DNA from 4 places in the Arthrobacter sp. SAFR-023 genome. Region 1 is predicted to be linked to each of the others. Evidence: riboswitches for the same ligand, from Rfam matches in the RefSeq annotation. Region 1 holds a riboswitch; each other region holds the start of a gene.
The links. A riboswitch is a leader RNA that binds a small molecule or an ion and turns the genes downstream of it on or off. The one in region 1 is predicted to bind thiamine pyrophosphate.
Positions count from the first base shown of each region.

Region 2: linked by a shared signal. The riboswitch ahead of thiC (phosphomethylpyrimidine synthase ThiC) and the one ahead of ACTHQX_RS15065 (ECF transporter S component) in region 1 are both predicted to bind thiamine pyrophosphate.
Region 3: linked by a shared signal. The riboswitch ahead of ACTHQX_RS05190 (bifunctional hydroxymethylpyrimidine kinase/phosphomethylpyrimidine kinase) and the one ahead of ACTHQX_RS15065 (ECF transporter S component) in region 1 are both predicted to bind thiamine pyrophosphate.
Region 4: linked by a shared signal. The riboswitch ahead of thiO (glycine oxidase ThiO) and the one ahead of ACTHQX_RS15065 (ECF transporter S component) in region 1 are both predicted to bind thiamine pyrophosphate.

Region 1 is NZ_JBQCMF010000013.1:128,554-131,654, forward strand. Features, by position in the region: gene ACTHQX_RS15060 (ABC transporter ATP-binding protein) at 1-1,504, opposite strand, end outside; gene ACTHQX_RS15065 (ECF transporter S component) at 1,504-2,124, opposite strand; TPP riboswitch at 2,197-2,340, opposite strand; gene ACTHQX_RS15070 (heme-degrading domain-containing protein) at 2,460-3,011, shown strand; gene ACTHQX_RS15075 (DUF4235 domain-containing protein) at 3,048-3,101, shown strand, end outside.
Region 2 is NZ_JBQCMF010000001.1:17,832-20,932, reverse strand. Features, by position in the region: gene thiC (phosphomethylpyrimidine synthase ThiC) at 1-1,761, opposite strand, end outside; TPP riboswitch at 1,757-1,864, opposite strand; gene ACTHQX_RS00115 (amidohydrolase family protein) at 1,900-2,982, shown strand; gene ACTHQX_RS00110 (VOC family protein) at 3,061-3,101, shown strand, end outside.
Region 3 is NZ_JBQCMF010000003.1:205,746-208,846, reverse strand. Features, by position in the region: gene ACTHQX_RS05195 (Rne/Rng family ribonuclease) at 1-1,110, shown strand, start outside; TPP riboswitch at 1,299-1,395, shown strand; gene ACTHQX_RS05190 (bifunctional hydroxymethylpyrimidine kinase/phosphomethylpyrimidine kinase) at 1,450-2,973, shown strand.
Region 4 is NZ_JBQCMF010000001.1:355,334-358,434, forward strand. Features, by position in the region: gene ACTHQX_RS01630 (thiazole synthase) at 1-138, opposite strand, end outside; gene thiS (sulfur carrier protein ThiS) at 144-380, opposite strand; gene thiO (glycine oxidase ThiO) at 415-1,680, opposite strand; TPP riboswitch at 1,672-1,792, opposite strand; gene thiE (thiamine phosphate synthase) at 1,820-2,521, shown strand; gene ACTHQX_RS01650 (ferritin-like fold-containing protein) at 2,561-3,101, opposite strand, start outside.

The DNA of each region.
Region 1 (3,101 bases):
CCTCGTCGTGGGTCACGGACACCACGGCCGTGCCGGCATCGAGCAGTTCCGAAAGGAATGAGGCAAGCTCCGCCCAGGTGTTCGCGTCCTGGCCGAAGGTGGGCTCATCCAGGACCAGCACCTGCGGGTGCGCCGCCAGGACGGTGGCCACGGACAGCCTGCGTTTCTCCCCGCCGGAGAGCGTGTACGGGTTGGCGTCCACGAGATGCGTGAGGCGCAGCCGCTCCAGCAGCTCGCCGACGCGCTCTTCGCCGTGGCCCAGATGGCGGGGGCCGAACTGCAGCTCGTCCAGGACGCGGCCGGTGACGAACTGGTGTTCAGGTTCCTGGAACACCGTGCCGATCCGCGCGATCAGCTGCTCGGCTCTCCACTTGTACGGGGCAATACCCGCTCCGCCGCTCAGTTCAACCGTCGCGGAGACCTTGCCGTCCACCGGCGGCAATAGCCCGGCGAGGGTCAGCGCGAAGGTGGACTTGCCGGCGCCGTTGGGACCTGTGACGGTCAGCGCCTCGCCCGCTCGGACCTGCGCTGTGACGTCACGCAGAACGGGCTCGGGGGGTACGGAGCGGAAGCCGCTGCGGCGTGGACGTTCCCGCGACACGGCAAGCCTCTCGGCCGCCAGCAGCAGCTGGCCGGCGCCATGTCCGGAGGACGGAAGAGCGCCGGCAGCTGAACGGCGCCGCGTCTCAGGAACGTAGCCGGGGACCCAGACGCCGGCGGCAGTGAGCATCCCGCGCGCCTGCTCGAGAACCTCGTCCGGGGTCCCGTCGATCAGCACCGCTCCGTCCGAGGCGGACCCCGGCTGCAGGACCACGATCCGGTCCACCAGGTCTTTCCAGGCAGCTACCCGGTGCTCCACCACCACCAGGGTGGCCCCTGTCTTGTCGAGGCAGCGGCCCACAGCGTCCCGGACTTCCAGGACGCCGTCCGGGTCGAGATTCGCGGTGGGCTCGTCCAGCAGGAGGAGTCCAGGCCGCATCGCCAGGATGCCGGCGAGCGCCAGGCGCTGCTTCTGGCCGCCGGACAGGGCCGACGTCGGGTGGTTCAGGGGAAGGTGCGAAAGTCCGACGTCGTCCAGCGCCTCGTGCACGCGGCGCCAGATCTCCTCGCGGGGCACCGACAGGTTCTCGGCGCCGAAGGCGACGTCGTCGCCGAGGCGCGAGAGCACCACCTGCGTTTCCGGGTCCTGCTGCATGAGCCCGGCGCGGCCGCGCCGGGAACGGGGCGGCGCGCCGTCGATCAGCAGCTCGCCGCTCTCGTCCGCGTCCTCACGGTCGGGAGTCCCGGCGTCGTCCGCGTCACTGTCCCCCAGCACGCCGGCCAGGGCGTGAAGCAGCGTGGACTTGCCGGCTCCGGAAGGGCCCAGCAGCATGACCCGCTCGCCGGGGCGAATGTCAAGGTCGAGGGCATGGACGGCCGGTTTGGTGCGGCCTGCGTGGCGCCAGCCCCAGCCGCGGGCGGTGACCGCGGCTGGGCGGACGCCGGCGTCGTCTGGTCCGGGCATCAGGAGAAGACGGGCTCCGTGGCTGCCTTCCGGGACGCGAAGGAACTCAGCACGCCCGTCTTGGCAAGGCCGCGGGCGGCGATCCAGGACAGGGCGCCGGCGATGACCGCGCCGGAAATGGCGCAGAACACGATGTATGCCAGCTTGTCGCCGGCGGCGTAGGCGATGTTCCAGCCCCAGGGGGCGAAGGAGTCGTTGAGCCCGCAGAACAGTCCTGCGCCTGCCCCTGCAAGCAGCGAGGCGGGCAGGTTGAACTTCTTGTAAGCGAAGGCGGCGAACACAAGCTCCGCCCCCAGGCCCTGCAGAACGCCGGAAATGAGCACCGTGGTGCCGTACTGCGAGCCCATGAGCAGCTCGCCGGTGGCAGCCACACCCTCACAGAACAGGGCCGCGCCGGGCTTGCGGATGATGAGCATCCCCAGGACCGCCGGAATCATCCAGCCGCCGGCGTAGAGGCCGGTCAGCGGAGGGTAGACGGCGTTGACCGGGGTGGAGATGAGGTTGGCGCCCTGGGACCAGGCCCAGAAGATGACGCCGCCGGCAACGGCGATGAGCGCCGCCACAACGATGTCCGCCACGCGCCAGCTGTAGCTGGTCTTCTTGATTGCTGCAGTTGTCATGATGGTCCTCCTGAGGAACAGGAGGGGAAAGCGTTCCCCCGGCTGCGGGTGGCTGGGCCTCGCGCTGCCGGGCACTCTGAGAACTCGACTCCCTTGCGCCGGTACTAGCCGGATCAGGTTCGAGGGTCTGCGGCTGTCCGCACTCTCAGCGCCCTTCCGCGGTTGCTCTGGCAGTTGCCTTTGCATCCCGACGGCGGCGCTCCCCTGTCGTGATAAATCTGCCCTTGTGGGCTGATCCAGTTTACACCTCGTCCGGCCATGAACCCGGGGGTCGCTGTCACAATGCCGGAGTTTACATGCGGCGTCGCGACAGCGGCCCGGAGTAGATTGGGGCCATGACGCAACAGGACTCGGGCACCGCCGCCCTGCCCGCCTTTGACCCCGATTCCTCCGCCGAACAGCCGGCGGGAGCCCTGGAAGCCCTGATTGGGCAGATCGAAGGGGAGATTGCTGAACTCCAGTTCCCGAGGTTCAGTAAGGACGATGCCCTGGCGCTGGGCCTGGAACTGGTCGAACGGGGCAAGGAGGACAACCTGCCCATCGCCATCGACATCACCAAGGGGGAGCAGGTGCTCTTCCATGTGGCGCTCGAGGGCGCCACACCGGACAACGAAGGCTGGGTGCGGGCCAAACAGCGGACTGCCGTGCGCTACGAGGAACCGTCGCTGCTGGTGGGCCTGCGCGGCAGGGCCGGCGGCGGACGGATCGAGGACAACGCTTGGTTTGACCAGTCGACCTACGCTGCGCACGGCGGAGCCTTCCCCGTCTATGTGCGGGGTGTGGGGGCGGTGGCTGTGGTCACCGTGTCCGGGCTGCCGCAGAAGGCGGACCACGACCTCGTGGTGCAGGCGTTGCGGGAGATCCACCGCTCCATGCGGCTAGGCTAAGGAAAGACCAGTGTTCATCACGCGAGGAGTTCCGCAATGAGTTTCTTCATCAAACTGCTTGGCACAGGCATCAGCCTGCTGGCGGGGTTC
Region 2 (3,101 bases), on a different contig from region 1:
ATATACCTTTCCGCCTGCAGCCAGGAACTCCTGGCTCTTCTCGCGCATGCCCTCCGCCATCTCCGCGAGGGCGGCCTGCGCCTCGGCGGAGCCGTACTCGTTCCGGATGTCCTGGCTGATCCGCATGGAGCAGAACTTGGGACCGCACATGGAGCAGAAGTGCGCCGTCTTGGCGGGCTCGGCAGGCAGTGTCTCGTCATGGAAGGACTCGGCCGTCACCGGGTCCAGGGACAGCGCGAACTGGTCGCGCCAGCGGAACTCGAACCGGGCCTTGGACAGCGCATCGTCCCGCTCGTTCGCGCCGGGGTGACCCTTCGCAAGGTCGGCCGCGTGGGCGGCGATCTTGTAGGTAATGACGCCGGTCTTCACATCGTCCTTGTTCGGCAGGCCCAGGTGTTCCTTGGGCGTGACGTAGCACAGCATGGCCGTGCCGTACCGGGCGATTTCGGTGGCGCCGATGGCCGAGGTGATGTGGTCGTAGCCGGGGGCCACGTCCGTGACCAGCGGGCCCAATGTGTAGAAGGGCGCACCCTTGCAGAGCTCCTGCTGGCGCTCAACGTTCTCACGCACCAGGTGGAACGGGATGTGCCCGGGCCCTTCCACCATCACCTGCACGTCGTACTCCCAGGCCCGCTGGGTCAGCTCAGCCAGGGTGTCCAGTTCGGCGAACTGCGCGGCGTCGTTGGCGTCCGCCGTCGCGCCCGGCCGGAGGCCGTCGCCCAATGAGAAGGCGACATCGTACTTCGCGAAGATCTCGCACAGCTCGTCGAAGTGGGTGTACAGGAAGTTTTCCTGGTGATGGGCCAGGCACCAGCCGGCCATGATCGAGCCGCCGCGGGAGACGATGCCGGTGACACGGTTCGCCGTGAGCGGGACGTACCGCAGCAGCACGCCGGCGTGGATGGTCATGTAGTCCACACCCTGTTCGCACTGCTCGATGACGGTGTCGCGGAAGATTTCCCAGGTCAGGGCGTTCGCCTCGCCGTTGACCTTTTCCAGGGCCTGGTAGATCGGGACCGTGCCGATGGGGACGGGGGAGTTGCGGATGAGCCACTCACGGGTGGTGTGGATGTCATCGCCCGTGGACAGGTCCATCACCGTGTCCGCGCCCCACTGGGTGGCCCACTGCAGCTTGTCTACCTCCTCGGCGATGGAGCTGGTGACCGCCGAGTTGCCGATGTTGGCGTTGATCTTCACAAGGAACGCCTTGCCGATAATCATCGGCTCGGATTCCGGGTGGTTGATGTTGGTGGGGATGATGGCCCGTCCGGCGGCGAGTTCGCTGCGGACCAGTTCCACATCGCAGTTCTCGCGGAGGGCCACGAAGCGCATCTCGGGGGTGATGGTTCCCTGCCGCGCATAGTGCATCTGCGTCACAGTCTTCCCGTCCGCCGCACGGCGGGGCACCGGCCGGGCGCCTTTCCATTCGGCAGAAGCCGCGCCGCGGCGCACGGCTGATCTGCCGTCGTCGAGCAGGTTCCGTCCACGGCCGTCGTACGGCTCCGTGTCCGCCCGTGCCGCAATCCATTCCGCGCGGAACGGCGCAAGGCCCACCACCGGGTCGCTGCCCGGACCCGCCGTGCGGTAAACGCGCAGCGGCTCGTTCTGCTCACCGTTCGGTGAAGGCTCCAGCGCGATTTCCGTTACCGGAACCCGCAGGCCGTCCCCCTCCAGATAAGCCAGTGAATGGGATTTCAGCGACTGCGTTACGGCGGCGGAACCATTTTGGGCAGGGGTCTGCTGTGATTTCTGGGTGCTCAATTTACTGCTCACTTCCTTCGCCGGCATTACCCGGACAGGTTCAACGGTCGCAGGCTGCACCAGCCTGATCTCAGCCCCTGCAGGGGCACCCGTGTGGTCGTAGACGAAGCTACCACAGCTGCGCCTTAGGCTAGGGTCATGGCGCACATCATCGAATTCAGCGGACCCGTGCTCACTGCGGCGGATGAGGAACGCCGCGGGCTCTGGGCGGTGGACGGGAAGCTGACGTTCAATGCTCCCGGCCAGCGCCCGGACGCCGTGCTGGACGGCTGGGTCCTGCCCGGCTTCGTCGACGCCCACTGCCACATCGGGCTGGGTCCGGGCGGTGCCGTGGACGACGACGTGGCGTATGACCAGGCCATGACGGACCGCAACGCCGGCACGCTGCTGGTCCGGGACGCGGGAGCGGCCAGCGACACCAGATGGCTGCAGCAGCGGGCCGACACGCCGCGGATCATCAGGGCCGGCCGGCATGTGGCCCGGTCCCGCCGGTACCTGAGGAACTTTGCGGTGGAAGTCGAGCCGGAGGGCCTCGTGGAAGCGGTGCGCAAGCAGGCGAGGGAGGGGGACGGCTGGGTCAAGCTGGTGGGGGACTGGATCGACCGGACCGCGGGCGACCTCGCGCCGTCGTTCCCGGCCGCTGCCGTGCGGGACGCCGTCCGGGCCGCCCACGACGAGGGGGCCAGGGTCACGGCGCACTGCTTCGGCGAGGACACCCTGGACGACATGCTGGACGCCGGCATCGACTGCATCGAGCACGCCACGGGCCTGCTGCCCAGGCACATCCCCCGGTTCGTTGAGCAGCAGGTGCCGATCGTGCCGACACTCATCAACATCGCCACCTTCCCGGACATCGCCAGCCAGGCTGAGGAGAAGTTCCCGCGGTATGCGGAGCACATGCGCGCACTGTGGGCCCGCCGTCGCGAGCGTGTCCTGGAAGCCTACGAGGCCGGCGTCGAAATCTATGCGGGAACGGATGCCGGCAGCGTGATCCGCCACGGCCGCGTCGCGGACGAAATCCTCGAACTCCACGCCACCGGGCTTCCGGCACGTGCGGCGCTGGACGCGGCCTGCTGGCGTGCCCGCCGCTGGCTGGGGGCCGAGGGCCTGGCGGAAGGCGCGGACGCTGACGTGGTGCTGTGCCGGGAAGACCCGCGAGCCGTGCCGGAGACCATCCGGAGCCTCACGAATGTGGTGCTCCGGGGCACAATCGTGCATTAGGAATAAATTGAAGCTTCAAGTAATTTAGAGATGTAGAGGTCGCCGAAATCCGGTGGCCCGGACATCCGGGAGTATTCAATGACAGCAGCAGACAGCAGCCAGGACTTGCTTCCTGCCGA
Region 3 (3,101 bases), on a different contig from region 1:
GACTTCATCGACATGGTGCTCGAGTCCAACCGCGACCTGGTCCTGCGCCGTCTGGTGGAATGCCTGGGCCGTGACCGGACCAAGCACCAGGTGGCCGAAGTGACCTCCCTGGGACTCGTGCAGATGACGCGCAAGCGCATGGGCACCGGCCTCCTGGAAGTCTTCGGCGAGCAGTGCGAGGCATGTGCCGGCCGGGGAGTCGTCACCCATGACGAGCCGGTGGAGCACCGCCGCGCCAACACCGTGGCCGCGGAGCACCACGTGCACCGTGCCGAGGTCCAGCCCCCTGCCCGGACAGAGCGGAAGCGCCGCCGCGGCAAGGGCGGACAGCCGTCCTCCGAGGCAGCTCCGGCCGCCCCCGCCGTGCCGCACCACCCCGAACCGTCAGACGCGGAGCGCCACGCCAAGGCTGAAGCGACCCGCGCTGCCCTCGCCAACATCGCCGCCGCGGCCCACGCCGCACACCTGCATGAGGAAGAAGCTGCGCACGGTGCCGCAGCGTCCGGTGAGGCCCCCCGCCCCGCCGCCGCCGCACCGGAAAGCCCCGTGGTGCACCGCGCTCCGGAAACGGAAAGCGTCTCCGGACGGCCCGGCGCAGTGCTCACCTTTGGCGGCGAGAAAGTGGTGCTTCCGTTTGTCGATCACAGCGATGAACCGGTGAAGGAACCGCCGGCCCTGACGCTGGACCGCCTGGAGGAAGCCTTCGCGCACCTCGGCGCTCCGATTGCCCCCGCCGAAGAGGAGGAGGCCAAGGACGAGGCTCCCGCGCCGGCGCGCCCGGAAAGCCAGCGCCCGGAAAGCCAGCAGCCGGAGGGCCAGCAGGCCGCAAGCCAGCCCGCGGCTCAGCCTGCTGCACGGCAGCCGGTGGAAAGCCCCGCGGCACCGTCCCGCAGCCGCCGTCCGCGCCGCAACCGCAGTGCCAGCCGCCCCCAGGGTGCAGCCAACGAGACATCCGTGGAACACCACGAGGTTGCTCCGGCTGCAGCCGCCGGGCACTCGCACGAGGCCAAGGCGCCTGAGGCAGGCAATGCGCAGACGGCCAAGGCGGCTCCGCGGCCGGCCAGCGAACCGATCATTCTGGGGGTCGGCGTACCCGCCTCAGAACTGTAGGAACAAGCGCCACTGAAAGGTCCGGCACCGCGGTTGCGGTGCCGGACCTTTCTGGTTCCGGACATTCGTCCGCCGGCAAAGGGCAGTAGCCGAATGGCAGCAGGCAAGGGGAGGGGACAACAGCGCACGCCGAAGCCTGTCGCAATCGTCAAACTTGGCGCCGCGCACTAAACCAACCGCTAGGCTGGAGGACTGACACGGGGTGCCGCGCAAGGGCCGGCTGAGATCCAAACCCGTTGAACCTGTCCGGTTAGCACCGGCGAAGGGATGTCTTCTTTGTCATCAACACTGTCATCCGCGTCACTCCTGCCGGCACCCGCGGCCGCCGACAAGTCACTCCTGGAAACCGATGAGCCGGGCATTCAGAGGGCCCGCGACGTTCCCCGCGTCCTGGCCATCGCAGGCTCGGACCCTTCTGGCGGTGCAGGCATCCAGGCCGATCTGAAAAGCATTGCGGCCCACGGCGGCTACGGGATGGCCGCAATAACAGCCCTCACTGCGCAGAACACCACCGGCGTGCTCGGCGTGCACGTTCCGCCAGCCTCCTTCCTGTCAGCGCAACTGGACGCTGTCAGCGACGACATCCACGTGGACGCCGTGAAGATCGGCATGCTTGGCGATGAACGTGTCATCGCTGCCGTCCGCGGCTGGCTCGAAAAGGTAAGGCCCGGCGTCGTGGTCCTCGATCCGGTGATGGTGGCTACCAGCGGTGACCGCCTCCTCCAGGAATCTGCAGAGGCGGCACTCCGGAAACTGCTGCCTCTGGCGCACCTGATTACACCGAACCTTCCCGAACTGGCCATGCTCCTGGGGGAACCGGAGGCCGGGGACTGGGCCGCCGCGCTCGACCAGGGCAGGCGGCTGGCGGACCAGACCGGTGCCACGGTCCTCGTCAAAGGTGGGCACCTGAACGGCTCAACCTGCCCGGACGCCCTCGTGAACACTGCCGGGCTGCTCTCGGCGGAGGTGGTGGAGGTTGCGGGCGAACGGATCAGCACGCGGAACAGCCACGGCACCGGATGCTCGCTCTCCTCGGCCATGGCCACGGCCCAGGCGCGGCTGGATGACTGGGAAGCGTCACTGCGGGCGGTCAAACCGTGGCTGGCCGGGGCCCTGCGGACCTCCGGATTGCTGGAAGTCGGCGCCGGCAACGGACCGGTCAACCATTTCCACCACCTCCGCCAGACTGAAACGACAGCCCAGCCCGAGCCCAAGGGCGCCTTCGCCGAACTGCTGCGCGCCGAGACCGCTGCCGACCTCGAAGACATTTATGGCCTGGGCTTCATCCGTGGGCTTGCCGACGGCACCCTGGCGGAGAAGGAATTCGCGTACTACCTGGCACAGGATGCCATCTACCTCAACGGCTACTCCCGGGTCCTGGCCAGGGCCAGCGCGCTGGCGCCAACCGAGTCCGAGCAGCTGTTCTGGGCGCGCTCCGCCCAGCAGTGCCTGGAAGTTGAATCGGAACTGCACCGCAACTGGCTCAGCACGCGAACCGTGCAGCCGGAGCTGGGCCCGGTCACGAAAGCTTACGTCGATCATCTGCTCGCGGCTTCGGCAGGCGGCAGCTACGCAGTGATGGTTGCCGCTGTGCTGCCGTGCTTCTGGCTGTACGCCGAGGTGGGGGAGAGTCTGCACGCCGAATATGTGGCCGCCGGAGCGCAGGCCGGGCACCCGTACGCGGAGTGGCTGCGGACGTACGCCGACGAGGACTTCGCCGCCGCCACCCTGCGGGCCATCGAAATCGCCGACGACGCCGGCCGGGCCGCGTCAGCGGGGGAGCGCGCGGCGATGATCACTGCTTTCCGGCAGTCCTGCCGGTACGAGGTGGAATTTTTCGACGCGCCGAGCCGCCACAGCTGAGCGGAAGCCGGCCCGCTACCCGGTAAGATAATCGCGCACGGCATCGGATGTGCGGGAAAGCGGCACCTGTGGCGCTTATCACGGACAACCCGCCGCTGCCAGCCTCATTTGCGGCCGACGACGGAATT
Region 4 (3,101 bases), on a different contig from region 1:
CTGGGTCCCGGACGCGAGCAGCGCTGCGCCGAGACCGTCCAGGCTGGGAGCGCCTCCGGTGCCCATGATGAGCCGCGAGGTCAGCTCCACCCCGTCAATGACCAGGCTGTCTGCTGTTTCAATCACTGTTTCTGCCATCGTCCTTATCCTCCCTGGACTGCCGTGACAAGTTCGATCTCGTCGCCGTCTGCGAGTGCCGTGGCATGCCACTGGCTGCGCGGCACGACGGCCGAGTTGCGGGCCACCGCCACACCCAGCCGCTGGCCGTCGGCCGCCTGACCGCTGGCGGCCAGTTGGCGCCCCGTGACCTGGCTGACGAGTGAGGTGACGGAGGCGCCCTCGCTGATTTCCTGTTCGATGCCGTTCAGTGTGATGTTCATGCTGGTTCCTTGGTTTGGTCAAAGGTGACGCGGGTCAAATGCTGAGTGCAGCGGCAGATCCCAGAGGGTCTGGGAGCCCGGGTGAAAACCTGCCCGGCCGGAACTTGGCCCAGCGCGGATCGGTGATGCCGTCCATGAGCTGGCGACAGATGACCGCGGCGGCCGGGGTCATCAGGACGCCGTGGCGGAAGAAGCCGGTGGCGATGATGAGGCCCGCCACGTCCGTGCCGGCACCTTGCCCGCCGGCCGGTACTCGGCCCAGCAGCGGGGCGTTGTCCGGCGTGCCGGGCCGGGCCCGGGCGGTGGCTTCGAGCAGCTCGAGCTCTGCGACTGCCGGCACCAGCGCCTGGGCGTCGCGCAGCAGCTGGTAGACACCCCCGGCGCTGGTGCCCGGCACGCCGTCCTCACGCTGGGTGGCGCCGATCACCACCGTGCCGTCCCGGCGGGGCACCACGTACACCGGCACGCCCCGCACCATGCCGCGGACCGTTGCGGTGAGCAGGGGCTGCAGGTGTTCGGGGACCCTGAGCCTGAGGATGTCTCCGTAGACCGGGCGCAGCGGCAGCTGCAGGCCTTCCGGAAGGTTCTGCAGGCCCGCCGCGGCCAGGCCGTTGGCCACCACCGTCTCGGCCGCCGTGACGGACCCGCCGCCCGCCAGCCGTACCCCGCAGACCCGTGCGTCGTCCCAGAGCAGGCCGGCGGCGTACTCCCGCACCGCGTATCCCTCTGCTGCCGCATTTTCCTGACGTTGCGCGGCCAGCTCGGCAGCAAGGGCCCTGACGAGTCTGCGCGGATCCACCTGGTGGTCCGCCGGGATGTCGAGGGCGCAGGAGATCCCGGGGCTGACCAGCGGCTCCCGGGAACGTGCCTCGCGGATGGTCAGCGGTTCAACGTTCAGGCCGTGGGCCCGCTGCACGTCCCGCAGGTCCATCAGGGCCCGGCGGTCGGCCGGATCGGCACCCACTGCCAGGGTGGGCGTCGTCAGGTAACCGGCATCCACGCCGGAAGTGAGGGTGGCCGCAAACTCAGGCCATCTGGCGGAGGATTCCAGCATCAGTTCCAGGAGCCCTTCCTCCTGGTAATGCAGTTCGCTGACCGGGGCGAGCATGCCCGCCGCAGCCCAGCTTGCACCGCTGCCCGGGGCTTCATCTATGAGCACCACCGAACGGCCGGAGCGCCGTGCTTCCCAGGCGATGCCGTGGCCAACCACTCCGCCGCCAATGACGGCTACATCGGCCTCAAGTACGCCGGGCTCCAGGGGTCCCAGGGAGCGTTCATCGCCACTGGTTTTAGGGGGCATGGAATTCCTTCCCTACGCCGGTACTAACCGGATCAGGTCAAGCGGTCGGCTCTGACGCCCTCTCAGCCCTGCGTCTTTATGACAGCAGCAACGGGCTCCCGCGGTACCTGCCCAGTTTAGAGGAACTAAGGTGGTTGCCATGACCGTGCACTCTGCCCACACCGCTGCCCGCCTGTACCTCTGCACCGACGCCCGCAAGGACCGCGGAGACTTCGCGGACTTCGTGGACGCGGCGTTCGCCGGCGGTGTGGACATCATCCAGTTGCGGGACAAGAGCATCGAGGCAGCCGAGGAACTCGAGCTGCTGGAAGTAGTCCATGCTGCCGCCCGCAGGCACGGCCGGCTTTGGGCCGTCAATGACCGCGCCGACATCGCGTCCATAGCCGGCGCACCGGTGTTCCACATCGGCCAGAAGGACCTGCCGCTCCGGGCCGCCCGGAAGCTGCTGCACGATTCCACCGTGATCGGGCTGTCCACCCACAGCACAGACCAGGTGGATGCCGCCGTCGGCGCCGCCCACGGGCGCAGCGGCCTGGACTATTTCTGCGTGGGCCCGCTGTGGGCTACCCCCACCAAGCCCGGGCGCGCCGCCGTCGGGCTTGACCTGGTGCGCTACGCAGCGGAGGCCGTCCGCACCGCAAACGAGGAACGGGTCGGCGGCCTGCTGCTGCCCTGGTTCGCGATTGGCGGGATCGACCGCACCAACGTGGAGCAGGTCCTGGCGGCGGGAGCCAGCCGCATCGTCGTCGTGCGGGCCATCACCGAGGCGCCAGACCCGGCGGCAGCCGCGGCGGAACTGCTCGACGCCCTCGAAGCGACGTCCCCGGCCGCCGTCTCCTAAGCGGAGCGGCCTGCACGCGGGCGCAGAGAGGGCGCTGGGCTACCCGCTCAGGCCCAGCTGGACCATGCGCCGGGAGTGGTTCTCCACGACTTCGGCGGTGATGTCCCGGACCAGCTCGCGTGCTGTGGCGTCCGTGGCACCGGGCTCCGCCTCGACGAACAGCTCGCCAAGAAAGGCGTGTTCGTGGCCCACGCGCTGGGCCTGCGTGATCGCTTCGCCGAGGAGGCGCCGGCCCCACAGCGCCAGCCTGGACGCGAGCCGGGGATCGTCCGCCAGCGCCCCGCTGAGCCGATCCCGAAGCACGGCTGTGGCCTCTTCCGACGACTGGATCTGCTCAATGACGTCACGGGTTCCGGCATCCACAAACCGGGCCACGGCCCGGTAGAAATCGGCGGAGACCGTGTCCACCACGTAGGCCTTCATCAGGGACTCGTACCAGTCCGCCGGGCGGGTCCGTTCATGGAAGTGGTCCACGGCCAGCTGGAACGGCAGCATCGCATCTTCGACGTCGACGCCCATCCCGGCCAGCTTGGCGCTCACGAGCTCGTAGTGCTGGAATTCGAGGACGGCGATCCTGCCG